DNA from 2 places in the Nocardiopsis oceani genome. Region 2 is predicted to be linked to the other one. Evidence: riboswitches for the same ligand, from Rfam matches in the RefSeq annotation. Region 2 holds a riboswitch; the other holds the start of a gene.
The links. A riboswitch is a leader RNA that binds a small molecule or an ion and turns the genes downstream of it on or off. The one in region 2 is predicted to bind S-adenosylmethionine.
Positions count from the first base shown of each region.

Region 1: it holds a riboswitch for S-adenosylmethionine, as region 2 does, so the genes downstream of both, thrC (threonine synthase) here and ACYVDG_RS08910 (aminotransferase class V-fold PLP-dependent enzyme) in region 2, are expected to answer to the same signal.

Region 1 covers NZ_BAAHAR010000053.1:44,167-55,518, forward strand. The annotation lists gene ACYVDG_RS27530 (endonuclease/exonuclease/phosphatase family protein) at 1-461, shown strand, start outside; gene ACYVDG_RS27535 (PadR family transcriptional regulator) at 595-1,182, opposite strand; gene ACYVDG_RS27540 (ubiquitin-like small modifier protein 1) at 1,299-1,577, opposite strand; gene thrC (threonine synthase) at 1,634-2,893, opposite strand; SAM riboswitch class I at 2,907-3,051, opposite strand; gene ACYVDG_RS27550 (alpha,alpha-trehalose-phosphate synthase (UDP-forming)) at 3,437-4,882, shown strand; gene ACYVDG_RS27555 (GrpB family protein) at 4,946-5,551, opposite strand; gene ACYVDG_RS27560 (S8 family serine peptidase) at 5,745-6,908, opposite strand; gene ACYVDG_RS27565 (DUF3263 domain-containing protein) at 7,140-7,424, shown strand; gene otsB (trehalose-phosphatase) at 7,562-8,425, shown strand; gene ACYVDG_RS27575 (serine hydrolase domain-containing protein) at 8,394-9,428, opposite strand; gene argJ (bifunctional glutamate N-acetyltransferase/amino-acid acetyltransferase ArgJ) at 9,624-10,784, shown strand.
Region 2 covers NZ_BAAHAR010000012.1:54,159-65,510, forward strand. The annotation lists gene yajC (preprotein translocase subunit YajC) at 291-656, shown strand; gene ACYVDG_RS08875 (adenine phosphoribosyltransferase) at 819-1,382, shown strand; gene ACYVDG_RS08880 (RelA/SpoT family protein) at 2,022-4,202, shown strand; gene ACYVDG_RS08885 (GNAT family N-acetyltransferase) at 4,277-5,197, shown strand; gene ACYVDG_RS08890 (nitroreductase/quinone reductase family protein) at 5,256-5,723, opposite strand; gene ACYVDG_RS08895 (acyl-CoA dehydrogenase family protein) at 5,800-6,993, opposite strand; gene ACYVDG_RS08900 (CaiB/BaiF CoA transferase family protein) at 7,038-8,309, opposite strand; gene ACYVDG_RS08905 (DUF3870 domain-containing protein) at 8,313-8,711, opposite strand; SAM riboswitch class IV at 8,926-9,040, shown strand; gene ACYVDG_RS08910 (aminotransferase class V-fold PLP-dependent enzyme) at 9,106-10,482, shown strand; gene ACYVDG_RS08915 (NmrA/HSCARG family protein) at 10,490-11,352, opposite strand, start outside.

The sequences.
Region 1 (11,352 bases), on a different contig from region 2:
TCGCGGACCGGATCCGGGACAACTACGGTGCAGGGTCAGTGGTCCTCGGTGCCGACCTCAACATGGAGCCGAACGAGGCTTCCATGTCCTCCCTCTACCACCCGGACTACTACTCAACGCTGTTAGGGCCCGATGCCGGTCAGGGATACCTCCGCGAGCTCATGAGCGAGTGCGGCAACGAGATGAACTTCTTCTGTCGCGGGGGTGCTTCGACCTTCGGGGCGGTGCACGGTGGCACGGGCCAGCGCACCGGGGAGCCCGACCGCCAGTACGACTACCTGTTCGCCAGCCCGAACGTGCGGGTGACGGACAGCCGGGTCACCCAGCCCTCCCAGAACTGCGCCAACCCGGCGCACGGGGTGGAGCACGAGGATATCGGGTCCGGGCTGGCCTCGAACGAGTCCATCTCCTGCTCGGACCACGAGATGCTGTGGGCCCGAATCAGCGTCCACTCCCCGTAGGCCGCAGCTCGGCGGACGAGACGCATGGCGGGGGCCGCCCTCCTGGCCCCGCCACCGCCGTGGTCGACGGTTCGCGGCTGCCCAGCCGCGAACATACGTCCACGCGCGCTTGTGCACGCGGGCGGATGACCGCTCAGGCCGGAGGTAGTCCGAAGGCACGGGGATGGTCGTCGGCCATGACGTACTCCCCCGCTTCCAAGGAGTCGATGAGCTGCCGGGTCCAGGCGGCCTCGGTGGCGACCATGTGGTGCCCGAGCCGGAAGAGCTCGCGGACGTGCGGCGGCTTGCCCCACTCCGTGTCGGAGGCCCCGATGAACTCGGCGCACTCCTCGGCGTATTTCTCCAACCCGACGAGCCGCTCCGCCAGCAACTCGACCACCTCGGCGCGCGGCAGCCCGGTCATCAGGGTGACCCCGGCGGACAGCAGGGCGTAGTCCTTGCCGGCGTGGCTGAGCGCCCGGCGCATCAGCCGACGGAACTCGGCCTCACCGTCCTCGGTGATCGCGTAGGAGGTACGTCCGGCCTCCTCGTCTCCCTGCGCCACGAAATCCCGGATCTTCCCCTGCGCGGAGAGTTTGCGCAGCGCGTGGTAGATGGACCCCCACTTGGTGTTGGCCCACTCTTCGGCGCCCCAGTCCATGAGCTCGCGGCCCACCCGGTACCCGTGTGCCTGACCGTGGATCCGCACGACCCCTAGCACCAACAACCGTGTCGCCGACATCGCCACCCTCGTCCCGGAAGAATCCTCATCCCAGGCTACGAGGCTCCGGCCAGGGCCGGTCCGGGCACGAGAAAGGGGGCGGACGCCAGTGGCGTCCGCCCCCGCAGTTCACCCGGTCAGCAGCCTCCGGCCACGGCGGGGATGATCGAGACCTGCTGGCCGTCCTTGACCTCGGTCTGGAGGCCCTTCTCGAAGCGGACGTCCTCGTCACCGACGTACACGTTCACGAAACGGCGGACCTTGCCGTTGTCGTCGAGGATGCGGGCGCGAATACCCGGGTGGTTGGCCTCGAGGTCGTCGAGGATCTCGGCGAGGGTCGCGCCCTCGGCCTTCACCTCGGAGGCGTCGTCGGTGTAGGTGCGCAGGATGGTGGGCACGCGGACGCTGGCGCTCATGGTGTTCGTACTCCTGGGAAGTCGGTTCGGCGGGTGGTGGACGGGCACGGGGCCGGTCAGGCCAGGCCCTCGGCCTTGAAGGCGTCCAGGGACGGCTTGATCGTGGCGGTGACGCCCGAGTCGACGGCGTTCAGCGTCTTGAGCCCGTCGCCGGTGTTGACAATGACCGTCTCGGCCTCGGGGTCGAGCTTGCCCTCGCGGACCAGCTTCTGGAGGACACCCGTGGTCACACCGCCCGCGGTCTCGGCGAAGACGCCCTCGGTCCGGGCGAGGAGCTTGATCGCGTCGACGATCTGGTCGTCGTTGACGTGCTCGACCGAACCGCCGGTGCGCTCGGCGATGTCCAGCACGTACGGGCCGTCCGCCGGGTTGCCGATGGCCAGGGACTTGGCGATGGTGTCCGGCTTGACCGGCTGGATCACGTCGTGGCCGTCCTCCCAGGCCTTGGCGACCGGGGAGCAGCCGGTGGCCTGGGCACCGAACACCTTGTAGGGGCGGTCCTCGACCAGGCCGACCTTGACGAGCTCCTGGAAGCCCTTGTCGATCTTGGTGAGCTGGGAGCCGGAGGCGATCGGGATGACGATCTGCTCGGGCAGACGCCAGCCGAGCTGCTCGGCGATCTCGTAGGCCAGCGTCTTGGACCCCTCGGCGTAGTAGGGGCGCAGGTTGACGTTGGTGAAGCCCCAGCTCTCCCCCGCCTCGTCGCCGATGAGCTCGGAGCAGAAGCGGTTGACGTCGTCGTAGTTGCCGTCGATGGCCACGACCTTGCCGCCGTACACGGCGGCCATGACGACCTTGCCCTCCTCGAGCCCGGCCGGGATGAACACGCACGACTCAAACCCGGCGCGCGCGGCGGCCGCGCCGACAGCGCCGGCGAGGTTGCCGGTGGAGGAGCACGACAGCGTGGTGAAGCCGAAGGTGCGGGCCGCCTCCACGGCGATCGCGACGACGCGGTCCTTGAAGGAGTGCGTGGGGTTGGCCGAGTCGTCCTTGACGTGCAGGGACTTCAGGCCGAGTTCGGCAGCGAGGCGGTCCGCCCGGACCAGCGGGGTGAGGCCGGGGTTCATGTTCGGCAGCTCGGCCACGTTGGTGGGGACCGGAAGGAGGGAGCGGTAGCGCCAGATGTTGTTGGGGCCGCTCTCGATCTCCTCGCGGGTGACGCTGCCGAAGTCGTAGGCGATTTCCAGGGGCCCGAAACAGAACTGGCACGCGAAGATCGGCGCGAGTTCGTAGCGCTCGCCGCACTCCCTACAGGAGAGGGCGGTTCCCGGTCCGAAAGCGCGGACGGAGGTGGGTTCAGCGGCGGCGATCGCCATAGCGAGGCTTCTCCCCTCATCTTCCCTGGCGGCCACCTTGACCCCAGGCCGGAGTTGGCACCTGCCTCGGCGGGTTCGCACCTGACATCGCGAGTCCACATACCGAGATGGTTGCCGGGGCTTCGTCGGGCCGGTCCCTCCACCCCTCTGGATGAGCAATATGAAGTTGTCGCGTTGCCCTCGTTGGGGACGCACCGTCACTGTAACGGACGGGTTGACCGGTTTTCCATGCCGGGTGACCCGGATTACACCAACGGGCTCACATGCTGAGACGGGCGGGCCGTCCGGGCTGCTGAGCGGGCCGTAGTCCGGAACCGACGCACGGGTCCGTGTTGCGCCCGTGTGACGAGCTGTGCCGGTGGCCTCGGGCGGGTTTGGGGCGCCGGCCGGCAGGCGAGACCTATGGGAGCGCGTCGCGCCCGGCGCGCCCCCTTTGCACGCCGCCAGAGGCGGCACGGGCTCCGGACCGCACCGGTCGCGAGCCGTACGGCCCTCCCGTCCGCACCAACCACCCCATTCGCGCTTTCCCGAGAGGACGACCACGTGGACAAGGCCCAGATCCTCATTGCCTCCAACCGGGGCCCGGTCTCCTTCTCCACCGCCGACGACGGCTCCCTGGAGCACCGCCGGGGCGGTGGCGGCCTGGTCTCGGGGATGATCTCCGTAGCCAGCGAGATCGACAGCCTCTGGGTGTGCGCCGCCCTTTCCGAGCCCGACCGGCGGGCCGCCGCCGAAGCGCCGCAGGCCCGGTTGGACCGCGCCCACGATCTGGACGGCATGCGGGTTCACATGCTGGACATCCCGGAGGACACCTTCGCCGGCGCCTACACGGGTGTGGCCAATTCGACCCTGTGGTTCGTGCAGCACATGCTGTACGACACCCCGAACAAGCCCTCCTACGGCTCGGATTTCCGCAAGCTCTGGGAGGACTACACCGCGTACAACAACGCCTTCGCCGAAGCGCTGGTCAGCGGAGCCGCCGACAACGCGCGCGTGGCCGTGCAGGACTACCACCTGGCCTTGGTGCCGCGGATCCTGCGGGCGCGCCGCCCCGACCTGCGCATCGCGCACTTCTCGCACACCCCGTGGGCGCCACCGGAGTACTTCCGGATGCTGCCGACGCAGGTAGCCCGGGAGTTGTTGGAGGGCATGCTCGGCGCCGACCGGCTGGGTTTCCTGAGCCCGCGGTGGGCCGACGCGTTCCTGCGCTGCTGTGCCGAGATCCTGCGCGCCGACATCGACCTCGAACGGCGCACGGTGGAGCACGGGGGGCGTGTCGTCGAGGTGGGTGTGCACGCCCTGGGGGCTGACGAGGAAGGGCTCCGGGAGAGCGCCGCCGAGCCCGCGGTGGCGGCCCGGCGCGAGACGCTGCGCGAGGCCGTGGGCGACGCCCGCCTGATCGTGCGCGTGGACCGGACCGAGCTGTCCAAGAACATCGTGCGCGGCCTGGAGTCCTTCCGGGAGCTGCTGATGGCCCACCCGGAGTGGCGGGGCCGGGTCACCCACCTGGCGTTCGCCTACCCGAGCCGGGGTGACGTACCGGAGTACCGCGAGTACACGGATTCGGTGCTCCGGCTCGCGAAGGAGATCAACGAGGAGTTCGGTACCGCCGAGTGGACGCCGTTGGTGCTGGAGGTCAACGACGACTACCCGCGGTCGCTGGCCTCGTTCCAGATGGCCGACGTGCTGTTGGTGAACCCGATCCGGGACGGGATGAACCTGGTCGCCAAGGAGGGCCCCGTGCTCTCCGAGCAGGATTCCGTGCTGGTGCTGTCCCGTGAGGCGGGTGCGGCGGACGAGCTGGGTGCGGACGCTCTGCTGGTCAACCCCTACGACACCGTGGAGACCGCTGAGGCGCTGCACCGGGCGCTGACCATGCCGGAGGCGGAGCGCCGCAAGCGCCGGGACCGGCTGGCCGAGGCGGCTGTGGCGCTGCCGCCGCGCCGCTGGTTCCAGGACCAGTTGCGCTCGCTCGGGCTCCGTCCCTGAGCCGGGTTCCGCATTCCGGGCTCCGAGGGCCCGGAGCCCGGAATGCGGGGGTGGTGCGGGGGTTCAGCCCTCGGGGACGGTCTTCTTCCACCGGGCCTCGGCCTCGCTGAGGATTTCGGTGACGACGTCCGACTTGGCGTCCGCGTAGTCCTGGATCCTTTCCCAGGTGCGCTCGGCCAGTTCCCGCTTGACCTCGGTGTAGCGGTCGCGGGCCTCGGCGTTCGCGATGAGGTGGTCGCGGAAGAGCAGCATCCGGTCGACCTCTGCGCACCCCTCGGTGAACACGTGCAGGTTGAGGTTGATGTTGGGCCCGTCGAGAACCCGGTGCTCGTACCAGTCGGGCTCCCGGATGACCACGGAGTACCCGGCGGCTTCCAAGTCGGGTATGTAGGCGGGTTCGTCCGCGGAGTCCGCGACCGTCATGAGCAGGTCCACACAGGGCTTGGCGGCCAGGCCCGGCACCGCCGTGGAACCGACGTGGTCGAGGGACAGTACGCGGTCGCCGAGGGCTCCGCGGATCCGTGCGTCCTCCTGTTTGAACAGGTAGGGCCACTTGGGGTCGTGGTCGGAGATGCGCACACGGCCGTTCACCAGGTTGCGTGCCTGCGGGTCGGTTCCGGCCCGCTGTTCTCCTCGCGAGGGCAGAGAGGGTGTTTCAAGGGGCGACATTCAACAAAGCCTTGTCGCCTCCGGTGCAGGAGTCAAGACCGTCAACGTGCCTTACATATGCACGCGCACTTTTTCTGTGACCATCTGTTGACCAGGAATGACCGTATGCAACAGTTCGCCCGGAAGCTCCGTTCCCCGGGTCTCCCGCTCGTGTCAGGCCGGGGGCGACCCGAGCGAGAGCACCGGACATGCCCTAAGACTTGCGGCGGCGGCCGCCCTTCTTGCGCCTCGACGGGCGCTCCTCGGCCTTGGCCTGTTCGGCGCGCTCGGCGGCCAGCTGCTCGTCCTCCTCACGGCGCTCGGCATCGACCCCGTAGGGGTCGGTGCTGGTGCGGCGCACCCACAGCACCACCAGGAGCACTGCCAGGACGAGGACGACACCGGCCAGGGCGAACCAGAACCACACCGGCACGACCGCGGAGTCCTCCTCCACCAGCTCCTCGTCGATGAGCGGGATGTCCTGCGCCTCACCCGAGGCGTCACCGGCGGCGCTGGGCAGACTCAGGGAGGGCAGGCCCTCAGGGCCGTCCTGGGCGCCGTCGACCAGCGCCGCTCGGAGCTGGCCCGGGCTGAGCTGCGGGTACTCGGAGCTGAGGAGCGCGGCGGCCCCCGCGGTGACCGCGGCAGCGTAGGGGGTTCCGGTCACCTCGGTCGGACCCATGTCCAGCGCCGCGGTCTCCAGGTCACCGCCGGGGGCGACGAGTTCGATGAGCGACGCATCGGGCGAGTCCGGGATGAGCCCCCCGTTCTCGTCCACACCTCCCACCGGGAGGGCGTTCGGGTCCTCCTCGCCGCCGGCCGGCGCGACGACCAGGGCGCCGCTCCGAACCGCCTCCTCCGTGGCGTCCAGCTGGTCCTGGTCCTGCCCGACCTCGTCGGGCAGCAGGATGACCTGGGCTCCCTGGTCCGCGGCGTAGCGGACGGCGTCGGGCAGATCGTCTTCGGTGGGCAGTGCCAGCAGGTTGGCCTGCGGGGCGACTCCCAGTACGCCGCCGTCCGCGTCCATGCCGTGCCCGTGCGCCGCCACCAGGGCGGCCGCCGCGGTGCCCTGCTCCGTGTCGCCCCCGTTGTCGCCGAACTCGGTGTCGATCTCCAGGTTGTCCCGGAGGTCGGGGTGGTCCTCCTCCACCGAGGCCCCGGGCAGTGCCACGGTGATGCCGTGCCCCTGTGTGGACTCCCAGACCTCCTGTGCACCGATCGACTCCAGTGCCCACTGGGCTGGCCGGAAGTCGGGGATCTCGTCGGCGACGGCCGGAGCCGCCGTCAGGCCCAGTACGGTGAGCGCCGCACAGGCCCCCGCCGTGGTACCCAGAACATGGCGCGTGTGTTTCCTGTTACGGCTGTTGCCCCCGAGCACGACATGCTCCCTCGAACGTTGCGGTCGGCGTTCCGCCGGGCCCTCCCCCGGACCCTCGCAATTCTGTCATGAGCACAGGATTCAGGCTTGGACAAGTGACTTGGGGGCTAGGAAAGGCAACTGTATCCCCGGTGCCAGTCCTGAGTTATCCGCTCCTCATCCGGCATGTCGAGTCGCTAGCATGAGTCGCGCCGATCCGGACAAAACAATGACCCGTCCAGGGGGTGTCCCATGCCGAATATCGGTCCGTCGGAAGACGGCCAGGCGGCCCTCGCCGAACGCGAACAGCGCATCCTCGCCTTCGAACGCCAGTGGTGGAAGTTCGAAGGCTCCAAGGAACAGGCGATCCGTGACGAGTTCGGGTTCTCAGCGACCCGGTACTACCAACTCCTCAACGGTCTGGTCGAGCGCCCTGAGGCACTCGCCTTCGACCCCATGACCGTCAAACGTCTGCGCCGTCTGCGCGCCGACCGAAGGCGCCAACGCAACGCACGGCAGCTGGGTATCTACATCTGACCCTCCCGCCACGAGGCGTGTCGCCCGGGTCGATCCCCGCGTCCGCACACGCCACCCCCGCGCTCTCCCCGGCCACGACCACCGTCACCCCCGGATCCGACCGCGCGGCTTCCCTCCCGAACCAACGAGGTCCTCGCATGCCCCTGCACGAGCGAAACAGCCGCCCCGGGCCGAACGGCCCCGCCGAGCCCGGTACCCGCGCCGGGCGCGCCGGGCTCGACGCGCTGCTCACCGAACCCTCCGAAGCGCTGGCCGCCTTCGACTTCGACGGCACCCTCGCGCCCATCGTCGCCGACCCGCGTGCATCCGCACCCCAACCGGGGATCGTGGATGCGCTGGCCGAACTCGCGGAACTCGTGGGCTCGGTCGCGGTGATCACCGGCCGCCCCGCCGCCACCGCGGTGCGCCTCGGCGGACTGGACCGGGTACCGGGCATCGTCGTGCTCGGGCACTACGGTGCCGAGCGCTGGGCGGCCGGGCACGTCATCGCGGCCGAACCGCCGCCCGGTGTGGCCCTGGTCCGGGCCGAACTCCCCGGCCTGGTGGACTCCTCGGGAGCTCCGAAGGGCACGTGGATCGAGGACAAGGGCCGTTCGCTGGCCGTGCACACGCGGCGGGCCGATGACCCCGACAAGGCCTTGGCCCTGCTGTCGGGGCCCCTTGCGGAGCTGGCCGAGCGCGCCGACCTGAAGGTGGAACCCGGCCGGATGGTGATCGAGCTCCGTCCACAGGGTGTGGACAAGGGTGCCGCCCTCACCTCCCTGGTCCGGGAACGGTCGGCGCGCGGTGTCCTCTACGCCGGTGACGACCTGGGCGACCTGCCCGCCTTCCACGCGGTGACTGCGCTGCGGGAACAGGGTGTCCCCGGGTTCACCGTGTGCTCCTCCTCCGACGAGGTCACCGAGGTGGCGGGCGCCGCCGACCTGGTCGTGCACGGACCCGCCGGGCTGGCCGAGTACCTCGGTCAGCTCACGGCGACGATTCGTGGGCTTGGGGCGTGAGCGCCGAACGCGCGGCGGTGCGCAGGTCCACCAGCCCGGTCCGGTCGCGCCCGTAGTGCACGGCATTAGTGAGCACACCGACGTACCGGCCGCTCTCCGGGTGCATGAACAGGCTCGTCCCGGTGAACCCGTTGTGGTAGACGACCCCCTCCGGGGTGACCAGCCACCCGAGCCCCCTGGAGAGCCGCGCCCCGGCGTCCACCTGGGGTGACCAGCTCTCCCGCACGAACGAGCCGGGGACCGGCCCCTCGGACCCGCCCCCGTACAGGCGCAGCATCTCCCGGGCGAAGGCGCCCAGGTCGATGGCGGTGGTGAACGCCCCGGCGTGCCCGGCCACCCCGCCCATCAGCGCCGCGGCCTCGTCGTGCACCACACCCCAAGCGGGTGCGGCGCCGACCAGGCGGCGCTCCGTCGGTGCCACGCTGGGCGTACGCGCCAACGGCCCGAAGGTGGTGGCACGCATCCCCAGATCACTCCACAGGCCAGCGGCCAGCCGGTCCAAGCCCTTGCCGTACAGGCGCTCCAGGAGCAGCCCGAGCAGGATGAACCCGCGGTCGATGTACAGGTAGCCGGGCTCCTCCAACGGGTCGGCCAGGATCGCCTCGGCGAGATCCTGGTCGGTCCCCACATACCGTTCCATCCACGTCACCTGATTGAGGCGGCTCGTGTGCGTGAGGATCTGCCGGGCCGTCACCCAAGCACCCGGGAGACCGTCCGCCGGGAAGTATTCGGACATCGGGGCGTTCAGGTCCAGAATTCCTTCGGCGACCGCCCGACCGACCAAGGGCCAGGTCGCCATCACCTTCGTCAGACTCGCGACGTCGTAGGACACGTCCGGCGCCGTATCGTGCTCACCGTCGATCCGCCCGACCGCCACGAACTCCCACATGCCGCCGGTTCCGACCACGGCGGCCCCTCCCGGGACCCAGCCCGCGTCCACCAGCACCTTCAGGACTCCACGGATCTGCGCCCCAGTCTCCGTGAGCCAGTCACCATCACGCACAACACGCCTCCCCCCGAGCGGGCTCCTCCACCTTCTCGGCGGATACCCCGTTCGCTCCGGCTTGTCACACCCGCGCCGTCACCGCACAGTACGAAACCCGTGCAGGTGGCAGCCGTAACCGGGGCCCACGGGCGTGGCGGGAACCGGGCCGGTCCGCCCCGCTAGGCTTGCCGACAGCGAGTTCCGAGGAGGACGATGAGCAGCAAGACCCCCGTTCCCGCCGGTTTCGTCGGCATCGCCGGGAACATCGGGATCAAGGACCCCAAGGACGACTTCTTCACGGTGGTCTCCGAGGCCCCCGCGGTGGTGTCCGCCGTGTTCACCCAGTCCCGGTTCGCCGGGCCGAGCGTGCGCCTCAGCCGCGAGGCGGCGGCGGACGGCCGCGCCCGCGGGGTCGTGGTGATCGCCCGCAACGCCAACGTGGCGACCGGACAGATAGGCACCGACGACGCCCGGGAGGTCCAGGAGGGCGTGGCCCGCGCCGCTGGCGTGGGCCCGGAGGACATCCTGATCGCCTCCACCGGGGTCATCGGCCGCCCCTATCCGATGGACAAGGTCCGCGGATACCTGGCCGACCTGCCCAAGGAGTTCCCCGCCGCGGACCTGGACCGCTCCGCCGCGGCCATGATGACCACCGACACCGCGCCGAAGGTCGCCACCGCCAAGGTCGGCGACGCGACCCTCACCGGGATCGCCAAGGGCGTCGGCATGATCGAACCCAACATGGCGACCATGCTGACCTGGTTCTTCACCGACGCCGAACTCGAACAGCCGGCTCTGGACGCGGTGTTCCGCCGGGTCGTGGACAAGACCTTCAACGCCCTGAGCATCGACACCGACACCTCCACCAGCGACTCCGCGGCGGTCTTCGCCAACGGACTGGCCGGGCCGGTGGACGCCACCGAGTTCGAGGCCGCGCTGTACGAGGTGGCGCTCAAGCTGGTCCGGATGATCGCCTCCGACGGAGAGGGAGCGGGCAAGCTCATCGAGGTGCGGATGACCGGTGCCCGCGACGACGCGCAGGCCAAGCGCATCGGCAAGGCCGTGGTGAATTCGCCGCTGGTCAAGACCGCCGTGCACGGGGCCGACCCCAACTGGGGCCGGGTCGCGATGGCGGTGGGCAAGTGCTCGGACGAGACCGACGTCCAGCCGCAGAACGTGCGCATCGTGTTCGGGGACGTGGAGACCTTCCCGACCGAGGCCACCGACGAGACGCTGGAGCGCGCCTCCCAGCACATGAAGGGTGAAGAGGTGGTGATCAGCGTGGACCTGGGCATCGCCGACGGTGCGTTCACGGTCTACGGCTGCGACCTGACCGAGGGCTATATCCGGATCAACGCGGACTACACGACCTGAGCCCGGGCGCACCATGCGCTGACGCCCTGGTGGGCGTACCACTGGGGGCCTGCGATCAACACCGCTCTCTTCGTCTTGGGGCGGCCGTCTTGGGGCGGCCGTCTTGGGGCGGCCGTCTTGGGGGCGCCGTCTTCGGGCGGCCGTCTTCGGGCGCCGTCTTGGGGCGCTGTCTTCGGGCAGTCGGGGTTGCTCCGTTGGGGTGCCTGCTCTTGTGGCGGGGGTTCGCTCTCTGGGGTGGGGTTCCCTCCTTTCCCGCCGCCCGATTGTGGCCGTCTCCGCTACGCGCCTCAAGGTCGTCGCCATCGAGCGCTTCGCGCATCAACGGCGCTCCACCTTGACCCGCTCCGCTACGACGGCAGGTTGGCGGCTATCGGGAAAGGGGGACGGGTGGTTGAGGTCCGAGCGGTCCCGGCCTTCGGCCGGGAAACCCCGGTCGGCCTGGCGGCCGATGCCTGTCCCTGCGCCGGAGCGTTGACGGGTCGGGGGTCGCGGCTGGTCATTCTGAGCTGCAGACCCCTCGGCCTGGGGGCCGATGCCTGCCCCTGCGCCGGAGCGTTGACGGGTCGGG
Region 2 (11,352 bases):
ATACTGGAGCCACCAGGCATTTCCCTGTCGGAGACGAACCGTTAGCATCCTGACTCTCGGCCGGTGGATGACTGGTGATCAGCGCCACGTAAACTGGGCGAACCAGCCAAAGCGGGGCAGCGACCTCGTGTGGTGTCGTTCGACACCGGTGGAACGAGTTGGCACCTTCGTGCGTTGTATACGCCGGGTGCGAATTCGACCGCCGTGGTCGGTCGGCCCGAAGAAGGTGGTCGTCGCGGTGTCCGAGCCGGCAACCGTCGGCCACAGGTAACGTCAGGAAGGACGCCCCCGTGCAGGGCATTTACACTCTCGCCGAAGGTGCCCAGGGAGAGGGCAGCCTCATTGGCATGATGCTCCCGTTCCTGCTGATCCTCCTGGTCTTCTGGCTCCTGTTCTGGCGCCCGAACCAGAAGCGCCGTCAGCAGGAGACCCAGATGCAGAGCTCCCTGGTCCCCGGCGTCGAGGTCATGACCAAGGCGGGCATCTTCGCCACGGTGGTCGAGATCCACGACCAGGACGTGGTGCTGGAGATCTCCCCCGGTACCCGCATCCGTATGCTCAAGGCTGGTGTCGGTGAGGTCATCACCCCCACCAACGACGACACCCCGGTCGAGGACCGCCCCGACTTCGGTGACGACGACAAGCCCAAGGGCTAGTCAGCACCTGGCACTCTCGCCAGTCGGCGCCACAGACTTCGGTACCGGCCCTCCTCCCAGGGCCGGTACCGCGCTGTTTTCGACGGCTGATTCGGCCGCTGCCCCGGCCGCCGTACTTCGACCGCGGTCGAACCGAACCACGACAAGAAGGCCGCACCACCCATGCCCAAAGACACCGCGACCCAGGACGTCCCGGACGCCGCCGGCGATCTCGCGCTGATCAAGGCGCAGATCCGCGATATCCCGGACTTCCCGCACGAGGGCATCCTGTTCAAGGACATCACGCCCCTGCTCAACCACCCGGCGGCCCTCGCCGCCGCCGTGCGCGGGCTGACCGCCCCCTACCTCGGAGGCGGGGTCGACCACGTCGTGGGGCTGGAGGCGCGGGGCTTCATCTTCGGTGCCCCCGTCGCCATGGAACTGGGCGCGGGCTTCGTTCCGGCACGCAAAGCCGGGAAACTGCCCGCAGAGACCATCGACCAGGCCTATGATCTTGAGTACGGCACCGCGACCGTCGAGATGCACGCCGACGCGATCACACCGGGCAGCCGTGTGCTCGTCGTCGACGACGTCCTCGCGACCGGCGGCACCGGCAGGGCCGCGGTGGAACTCGTCCGTAAGGCGGGTGGTACGGTCGTGGGATTCTCGGTCCTGTTGGAGCTCTCCGCACTCCAGGGGCGGGAGAAGATGCCCGACGTGGAGCTGCACACCCTCCTCTCGGTCTGACCGGAGACCCCACCGCGGCTGTCGCGTTCCCGAGGGAATACCGCGACGGTCCGTCCCCGTTGACGTACTCCAGTACTCGGTGTGACGCACTTGGTGACCTGGGTCACTGCGTGTATCCACGAGTCGGTGAGGACACGGGACACGAGGGGCCAGAGCGCTCCCCGCGCAGGCGGGGGCGATCCCACTAGACTGCTGGGAGAGGTGACCGCGGCGGCCGCGTCAATGACTGGCCCTGATGACACGCACGTGCACCGGAGGTGAGCCGAACGGCGACGTCGGCTCCACCGGGCGGATCCGCGGGAGGTAGGCATGCCAAGCGAAGTGGTCTCGACCGGAGCAGTGTCTGAGCAGGAGTCGGGCCGGGAGGCCTCCAGGACACCAGCGGCCGAAACCCCTCGGAGCGACATGCCGAAAGCCGACACGCCGGGAGAACGTGCGGACGGCAAGCATGCGGCCGGTACGGGAGTGCCGAGCTCGAAAAGACCACAGGAAGACCGCCCGGAGGGCGCCGCGGACGAAGCGGCGCCCTCCGACGTCTCGGGGCAGGGGGCCCAGGGACGCCAAGCGGCCTCCACCACGCCCTCCACCGTGCGAGTACGCAGAAGGCTCGCCCGACTCGGCGCCCAGCGGGGAGTGACGATGAACCCGGTGCTCGAACCACTGATCAAGACGGTGCGCGCCACCCACCCCAAGGTGGACGTACGGCTCATCGAGCGCGCCTACGAGATCGCCGCGCACCACCACCGCCACCAGAAGCGCAAGAGTGGCGACCCCTACATCACGCACCCGCTCGCCGTCGCCACCATCCTCGCCGAACTGGGTATGCAGGAGGCCACCCTGGCCGCCGCCCTCCTGCACGACACGGTCGAGGACACCGAGTACTCCCTCGACGAGCTGCGTGCGGACTTCGGCGACGAGATCGCCGAGCTCGTCGACGGCGTCACCAAGCTGGACAAGGTCAAGTACGGCGAGGCCACCCAGGCCGAGACGGTCCGCAAGATGGTCGTGGCGATGGCCCGCGACATCCGCGTCCTCGTCATCAAGCTGTGCGACCGCCTGCACAACATGCGGACCCTGCGCTACCTGCCGGCCCGCGCCAAGCGGGAGAAGAAGGCCCGCGAGACCCTCGAGATCTTCGCCCCCCTCGCCCACCGCCTGGGCATGAACACCATCAAGTGGGAGCTCGAGGACCTGGCCTTCGCCACCCTCTATCCCAAGCGCTTCGACGAGATCGCCCGACTCGTCTCCGAGCGCGCACCCCGCCGCGACGTGTACCTCCAGGAGGTCATCGAGGCGGTCTCCGGCGACCTGCGCGAGGCCAAGCTCAAGGCGACCGTGCGCGGACGGCCCAAGCACTACTACTCGATCTACCAGAAGATGATCGCCCGCAACGTGGGCTTCGACGACATCTACGACCTCATCGCGGTGCGGGTCCTGGTGGACAGCGTCCGGGACTGCTATGCGGCCCTCGGAACCATCCACGCGCGGTGGAACCCGGTGCCCGGCCGGTTCAAGGACTACATCGCGATGCCGAAGTTCAACATGTACCAGTCGTTGCACACGACGGTCATCGGCCCTTCCGGCAACCCGGTCGAGTTGCAGATCCGGACCCGTGCCATGCACCGCCGCGCCGAGTACGGCATCGCCGCACACTGGAAGTACAAGGAGGACCGGGGCTCCGGCGGCGGCGAGGCCAAGCCCAAGGGCGGCACGGACATGCAGTGGCTGCGCCAGCTCATCGACTGGCAGCAGGAGACCAAGGACCCGGGCGAGTTCCTGGAGTCGCTGCGCTTCGACCTGTCCGTGCAGGAGGTCTTCGTCTTCACCCCCGGGGGCGACGTCATCTCCCTGCCGCAGGGCGCCACCGCGGTGGACTTCGCGTACGCCGTGCACACCGAGGTCGGCCACCGCACCGTCGGGGCCCGCATCAACGGCCGCCTGGTGCCGCTGGAGAACGAGCTCCACAACGGCGAAACCGTCGAGATCCTCACCTCGAAGGATCCTGACGCCGGACCCAGCCGCGACTGGATGAACTTCGTCAAGAGCGCGCGGGCCCGCAACAAGATCCGGCACTGGTTCACCAAGGAGCGTCGCGAGGCCGCGATCGACCGCGGTAAGGACGAGATCGCCAAGTACATGCGCAAGCAGCAACTGCCGGTCAAGCGCCTGTTCACCGGTGAGACCCTCATCGCCCTCGCCAGCGACCTCCGCTACGCAGACGTCGACTCCCTCTACGCGGCCGTCGGCGAACGCCAGGTCAGCGCGCAGAGCGTGGTCAGCAAGCTCGTCGACTCCATGGGCGGGCTGGAGAACCACACCGAGGACCTCGCCGAGTCCTCCCTGCCCTCCAAGGTGGCGACCACCAAGCAGCGCTCCGGAAACGCGGGTGTGGTCGTGGCCGGGGACGGCGACGTGTGGGCGCGCCTGTCCAAGTGTTGTACGCCCGTACCCGGTGACGACATCGTCGGTTTCGTGACCCGCGGCCACGGGGTCTCCGTGCACCGAGCGGACTGCGTGAACGCAGCCAGCCTGGACCGCGAACGCATGGTCGACGTCGAGTGGCGGCCCACCGAGGACTCGATGTTCCTGGTCGCCCTGCACGTGGAAGCCCTGGACCGTTCCCGGCTGCTGTCCGACATCACCCGGGTGCTCTCCGACCAGCACGTCAACATCCTGTCCGCGACGGTGCAGACCAGCCGCGACCGGGTGGCGCAGAGCCGCTTCACCTTCGAGATGGCCGACCCCACGCACCTGGGCAGCGTCCTGCGCTCGGTCCGCGGCGTGGACGGCGTCTACGACGTGTTCCGCGTCCGCAACTGAAAATCCACTGGAACGGCAATGGGCCGTGTCGCTAGCGTGATCCCGTTCACACTTTCGCGTGAAGGCAGGTCGCCGTGCTCGAGCTCCGTACTTTCCGTTCCGAGGACACCCGTGCGCTGGAACGGCTCGTCCAGCGGCTCTGGCCGCAGAGCTCGCACCCGGGCGGGCTCGGCTGGGAACTGGCCATCGAGGCCGTCGGACAGGACACGCTGCTGGCCCACCGCGGCGGAGAGCTCGTCGCCTGGGCCGACATCGCCGCCCCCAACGCCTTCTCCGCCCACGCCGAGATCAGCCTCCAAGGTGCCTCCGCCGATCCCGAGGCGGGGGCCGCGCTCCTGGACTGGGCCCTGACCGAAGTCGGCGACGCGGAGGTGAACCTCCTGGTCTTCGACGGAGACGCCGAACTCGGCGCGCTCGCCGAGAAGGCCGGGTTCGCCGCACCAGGGGAGGACGACTCGGACGACTGGATGTGCCGGGCCGCCACCGAAGAGGACGCCGTCCTGCCGGAGGGCTACCGGATCCGCCCGGTGCGCGAGGGCGAGGAGGAAGCCCGGGTGGAGTGCCACCGGGCCGCCTGGAAGCCCATCGACCTGCCCTGGCCGGGCCGGGAGAACCCGCCGGACCCCGACCGGACCAGCCGCTTCAGCCGGGAGCGCTACGACAGCACCCGTGCCAGCCTGCTGTACGACCGCGAACTCGACCTCGTGGTCGAGGCCCCCGACGGTGCCCTGGCGGCCTGCTGTGTCGTGTGGTGGGATCCGCGGAACCGGTGCTCCGAGATCGAACCCCTCGGAGTGGTCCCCGAACACCGCCGCAGAGGGCTCGCCTCCGCGCTCGCTCTGGCGGCATGCAGCCTGACCGCACGCCGAGGCGGCGACCGGGTGTTCATCAACGTCTCGCCCGACCTGCCGTACCAGACCCCGGCCAAGACCTACGCCAGCGTCGGCTACGTGCCCGTGCGGCGCGGCCGCTTGTACACCCGGTCGGCCCGCTAGGCCAACAGAAGAGCCCCGGCCGCACATCCTTCGGAGGTGTGGCCGGGGCGCCGTGGATTCAGATGCGGACGGTCGTCGACCGCACGATCTGGAAGACCGGGTGCCGGTCCGCCTCCGCCGCGAAGGCCTCCGCCGGTGCGTCCGGAGGAGTCTCGAAGTAGGGACCGACCATCGCGGCCCTGGGGTGGTCCAGATACTCCTTGAGCAGCGGCGCGGCCTCGGCGGTCCCCAGCTCGCGCACGCTCACCAGCTCGATCCAGCCGCCGTGGCGCAGCGTCGCGAAGCCGTCGTTGCGCAGGTTGCGCACCCAGTCGACCTCCCCGTACGGGGAGACCAGGTACCGGCCGCTCTCGCTGTCCAGGACGCTCAGCGGGATGGTGCGCAGAAAACCGGACTTGCGCCCACGCGTGGTGAGCAGGTGCAGCTCGGGTGGGCAGGCCCCGTACTTGACGAAGCCGCTGACGAACGCGTTGGCGGTCCGCCGCAGCTTCGTCATCTCGAACCGCTTCGTCGGTTCGTTCACCATCTCGGCAACTCCCTCACTCGGATGATCCCATTGTGATGGCTGTCGGCCCCTGATGGCACCCGCGGGGCGCGTTCCGCTAGCGGAACGCGGAGATGCCCGTCACCGCCTGGCCCATGCTCAGCGCGTGGATCTCCTCGGTGCCCTCGTACGTGGCCACGGTCTCCAGGTTCACCATGTGCCGCATCACCGGGTACTCCAGCGTGATCCCGTTCGCACCGTGGATCCCGCGGGCGGTCCGCGCCACCCGTTGGGCCGCCGCCACGCTGGCGAACTTGCCGAAGCTCACGTGGTTGTGGTGTGCGTTCCCCTCGTCCTTCAGGCGCCCGATCCGCAGCGCCGTCATGTTGGCGTGGTTGACGTCCACGATCATGTCGGCGAGCTTGCGCTGGGTGAGCTGGAAACCGCCGATGGGCTGCCCGAACTGCTCGCGGGTCTTCGCGTAGTCCAGAGCGGCCTCGTAGCAGGCGCGGGCGGCCCCGGCCACACCCCACACGATCCCGTACCGGGCCTCGTTCAGGCAGGACAGCGGCGACCCGAGGCCCTTGGACTCCGGCATCACGGCGTCTGCGGGCAGGCGCACGTCCTCCAGGACCAGCTCGGAGGTGATCGAGGCGCGCAGCGACAGCTTCTTGTGGATGACCGGGGCGGAGAAACCCGGGGTGTCGGTCGGCACCACGAATCCGCGGATGCCGCCCTCTGTGGCAGCCCACACCACGGCGACGTCGGCGACGGAACCGTTGGTGATCCACATCTTGGTGCCGTTGAGGACCCAGTCGGAGCCCTCCTTGCGGGCGCGGGTACGCATCGAGCCCGGGTCGGAGCCGGAGTCGGGCTCGGTGAGGCCGAAGCAGCCGATCGCTTCGCCGGCCGCCATCTTCGGCAGCCAGGCGTTCTTGTGCTCCTCGGAGCCGAACTTGTGGATCGCTGCCATGGCGAGGGAGCCCTGCACGGACACGAAGCTGCGCAGCCCCGAGTCCACCGCCTCCAGCTCACGGCAGGCCAGGCCGTAGGCGACAGCGCTGGAACCACCGCAGCCGTACCCCTCCAGGTGCATGCCGAGGACACCCAGGTCGCCGAGGGCCTTGGCGAGGCCGCGGGGGTCGGGGATGGTCCCGGCCTCGAACCAGTCGGCCACGTTCGGGAGGAGCTCGCGTGAGGAGAATTCGCGGACGGCGTCGCGGACGTCGCGCTCGGTGTCGGACAGTTCGGAGTCCACCGCCAGGAAGTCGTGCGGGTCCGGGGCGGCGGCCTTGCGCTGGGAGGCGCTCATGATGGGTTTCCCTTCGTGGTGCTGGGGTCTGTGTGCTGACGGTCCTACTTGACGTCGGTCTGCTGGACGGCGCCGCGTTCGACGAGCTTGCCGATCTGGTCCGGATCCAGCCCCAGCTCGGCGAGCACCTGTGCGGAGTGCTGGCCCAGCAGCGGGGGAGCGGTCATCGGGGTGGGGGTCTGCTCCATGCGGAAACCCGCGCGAACCTGTTCCAGAAGTCCGGCCGTGGGGTGCTCCACCGAGCGCAGGACGTCGTCCCCGCTGGAGTCGGCCGTGCGCAGCGCATCCAGCACGCCCCGCACCCGGCCGACCGGGACCCCGGCACCCACCAGGACCTCCATCCAGTGGTCTGCGGGCAGGGCCCTGAGCGTCGCCGAGAGCTCTCCGACCAGCTCCTCGCGGTGCGCCACCCGTTCCGGGTTGGTGGCGAAGCGGGCGTCCTCGGCCAGGTCGGGGCGGTCGATCGCCTTGCACAGCCGCTGGTAGAGGGCGTCGTTCCCGGCGGCGATCACGATCTCCGCGTCCGCGGTGGGGAACACCTGGTACGGGACGATGGTCGTGTGCGCGTTGCCCACCCGTGCCGGTTCGGTCTCGGTGACCAGTGCCTGCTGGGTGAGGTTGACCAGGCTGGAGAGGGTGGAGTTGACGAGCGAGACACTGATGTTCTCGCCCCGACCGGTCACCCTGGCCCGCATCAGCGCGCCGAGGATGCCCACGGCCGCGTTCAGCCCGGTGAGTACGTCGGTGAGCGCCACCCCCACCTTGCTGGCCGGGCCGTCGGTGGGGCCGGTCGTCGCCATCAGGCCGCTCTCCGCCTGCACGACGATGTCGAATCCCGGCCGGGTGGCGGGCTCGTGCTCGGGGCCGAAGCCGCTCACCGAGCAGTACACGAGCGCCGGGTTGCGCTTGCTGATCTCCTCGTAGCCCAGGCCGAGGCGGTCGATCACGCCGGGCCGGAAGTTCTGGATCACCACATCCGAGGTAGCGCACAGGTCCTGGACTGCGGCCAGTCCCTCCGGGTCCTTGAGGTCGACGGCCAGACTGCGCTTGTTCCGGTTCACGGACAGGAAGTAGGCGGCCTCACCGGGGGAGTGGTCCTCCCGGTGCTCCTCCGAGGGTGCGGCGTAGGGAGGGCCCCAGGACCGGGTGTCGTCACCCTTGCCCGGCTGCTCCACCTTCACCACCTCGGCGCCCATGTCGGCGAGGAGCATGGTGGCGTACGGGCCCGCCAGGACCCGGGAGAGGTCGGCGATCCGCACCCCGGCGAGGGGGAGGGGTGCTTCGGGGGCGGGAGCGTCGGGGGCGGTCTCACTCAAGGGTCACTCCTTGCCATCGGGGGCGGCGGGCAGCTGGCTACCGGGAAGCTGATCGCCGTCCCGCAGTTGGTAATAGGTCTCCAAGCAGCGGCGCAGCGCGGTGGTGAGGGCGGCGCCGGACTGGCCCGCGTACCGTGTCTGGACCCTGTGGACGATCTCCGCGATGTCCTCGGTCACTGAGGAGCCCTCGACCAGGGCGCGGAAGAAGTCCTTGGCCAGATCCGTGAGGAGGGTGGTGTCCGCGGCCACGATACGGCCGTCCGCGGAGTCCACCGCGAGCACGACACCGAGCCGCTGGTACTGGGAATGGCTCGCCACCGAGTCGGGAAGTCGGGCGTAGCCGGAGATGAGGACAACCCTGGGGTTGCGGAAAAGCTGCTGGACACGGTCATCGCCGTACAAAGGACGCACCTCTCGTCTGCGGGCATGCGAAAACTCCAACGCACTGGAGTCTCGCGCCTGAAGGGCGGCCGGGGGAAACCGGACACCCGCGACGTGAGGGCAGTTCAGAAACAGTATGGACCAGCCGTGGCGGTGGGTGTCAAGCGGGGGGTGTTCCAGGCCACACCAGAGTGCCGCTGCGCCCCAGGCGATCCATGTGTTACATTTCGGCACAGGTCACGAGTACCAGCGACAAGCCCCGGCTAGCTGGTCGGCAACCCTCCTTCCGCGGTGGGGTGCCCCGGGTGAGGACCAGGTCCCGACACGACCGTGTCAGACAAGCGCGGACCCCTGAGGCGAAGCCGACATCCGGCGTACCCCTGTGGGTCCCACGACCTGCAGAAGAGGTGCCTTCATGACCACAGTCATTCCGTTCGACCCCGCCCGTTCCAGCCGGTCCGCCGTCCGTTCCGCCGACGCGGGTGATGCCTGCTCGATCGTCACCCCCGACAGCGGGGTCCCCCTCGTCACCGGGGAGTACGTCGACTACGCCAACTTCGACTACGCCGCCAGCGCGCCCTACCTGACCAGCGTCGCCGACGCGCTCTCCGCGGCCCTGCCGTACTACGCCAGCGTCCACCGCGGGGCCGGACACCACTCGCAGGTCAGTACCGACTCCTACGAGCGGGCCCGCCGCAGCGTCGCCCGTTTCCTGGGCGTGCGCACCGAAGCCGACGAGACCGGCTCCGCGGACGCCGTGGTGTTCGTCCGGGGCACCACCGACGCCGTCAACCTGCTGTCCCGCGCCGTTCCCGAAGGGTGCACCGTGGTGGTGTTCGAGACCGAGCACCACGCGAGCCTGCTGCCTTGGGAGCACCCCACCTCGCGCGCCGGGAAGGTGGTCCGGCTGACGCTGCCCGAGACCCCCGAAGCGGCTGTCCGCGCCGCCCGCGCCGCGCTGGCCGAGGCCCCCGACGGGCCCAAGCTGCTGTGCGTGACCGCCGCCTCCAACGTCACCGGTGAGATCTGGCCGGTGGAGGAGCTGGTCGAGGCCGCCCACGCTGAGGACGCCCGTATCGTCGTCGATGCAGCTCAGTACGTGCCGCACCTGCCGTTCAGCCTCACCGAAACCGGGGCCGACTACGTGGCGCTCTCCGGCCACAAGCTCTACGCGCCCTTCGGCTCCGGTGTCCTGGCCGGCCGCGCCGACTGGCTGCGCGAAGCCACTCCGTACCTCGCCGGCGGGGGAGCCACCCAGAAGGTCACCGAGCACGACGTGGTCTGGAACGACCTGCCCGCGCGCCACGAGGCCGGGAGCCCCAACGTCCTCGGGGCCGTGGCTTTGGCGGCCGCCTGTGACACCTTCTCCCAGGAGACCTTCTCCTTGCAGCACATCACCGAGGCCACCCTCTTGGAGCGCCTGCGCGCCGGCCTTGCCGAGATCGACGGTGTGCACGAGCTGACCCTCTGGGGGGCGGAGCAGCCCAGGGTCGGGATCGTGTCCTTCGTCGTCGACGGTCTGCCCGCCGACCTGCTGGCGGCGGCGCTCTCCGCCGAGTACGGCATCGGTGTGCGGGACGGCCTGTTCTGCGCCCACCCGCTCACCAAGCACCTGCTGCCCGAGGGCCACACGCAGGCCGTGCGCGCGAGCCTCGGCGTGGGGACCACCGGGGAGCACGTCGACCGCTTGGTGGGCGCAGTTGCCGACCTGGTGGCGCGGGGTCCACGCTGGGAGTACGCCGACTGCGACGGTCGGCTCGCCCCGGTCCCGGACCCGCGCAACGTGCTCTGAACGCTGCCTAGGTGGACGCGGAGAGCCTGTGTGCCAGGAACGCCTCCGCGGTCAGCAGACCCGGGTGTTCCCGGCGCAGGGCCGCGATGTCGGCGTCGTAGCCCGCCTCGTCGAACCACCGGAGCATGGGGTCTTCGATCGGTACTACGGGCTCGAACCGGGTCGGGACCCCGGTGACGCGTTCGTAGATCTCCGCGATCGCGGGGAAGGTGATCTCGTCGCCCGCGATCGCGATCCGCCGACCGGCGTACTCGCGCGGGGCCTCGAAGGCGTTGGCTGCGAAGTACGCGATGTCGTCGCTGGCGACCATCTGGATCGGCCGCTCCGCCCTGATCGGGAGCTGCATGACCCGTTCGTCCTTCGCGTCGGCGAAGCCGAGCAGGTTGTCCAGGAAGAACACCGGCCGCAGAACCGTCGCGGAGATGCCCAGCCGCCGAATGTGCCGCTCGACCGCGGCCTTGCTTTCGAAGTGGTCGATCCCCGTGTCACGCTCGGCTCCGTCCACGGAGCTGTACACCAGGTGCGCCACCCCGGCCGCCAGAGCCGTGTCCGCAACGGACCTGCCCTGTCGGGTCTCGGCGGCGGTCTCCTCCGGGGTGTCGCCGGTCGCCTGCACGCTGAACACGCCGTCCACACCGTCCATGGCCCGGAACAGCGAGTCGGCGTCGTCCAGGTCACCCCGGACGAGCTCCGCGCCCAGGCCCTTGAGTTCCTGGGCCCCGGCCCTGTCCGGGTCGCGGACCAAGGCACGTACCGTGTGCCCCCGCGACAGCAGCTCTCGTGCGACGGCTCCCCCCTGGGTGCCGGTCGCGCCCGTTACCAGTACGGTCCGGCTGCCACCACCGTCAACCCGGCTAACACTGCCAACCA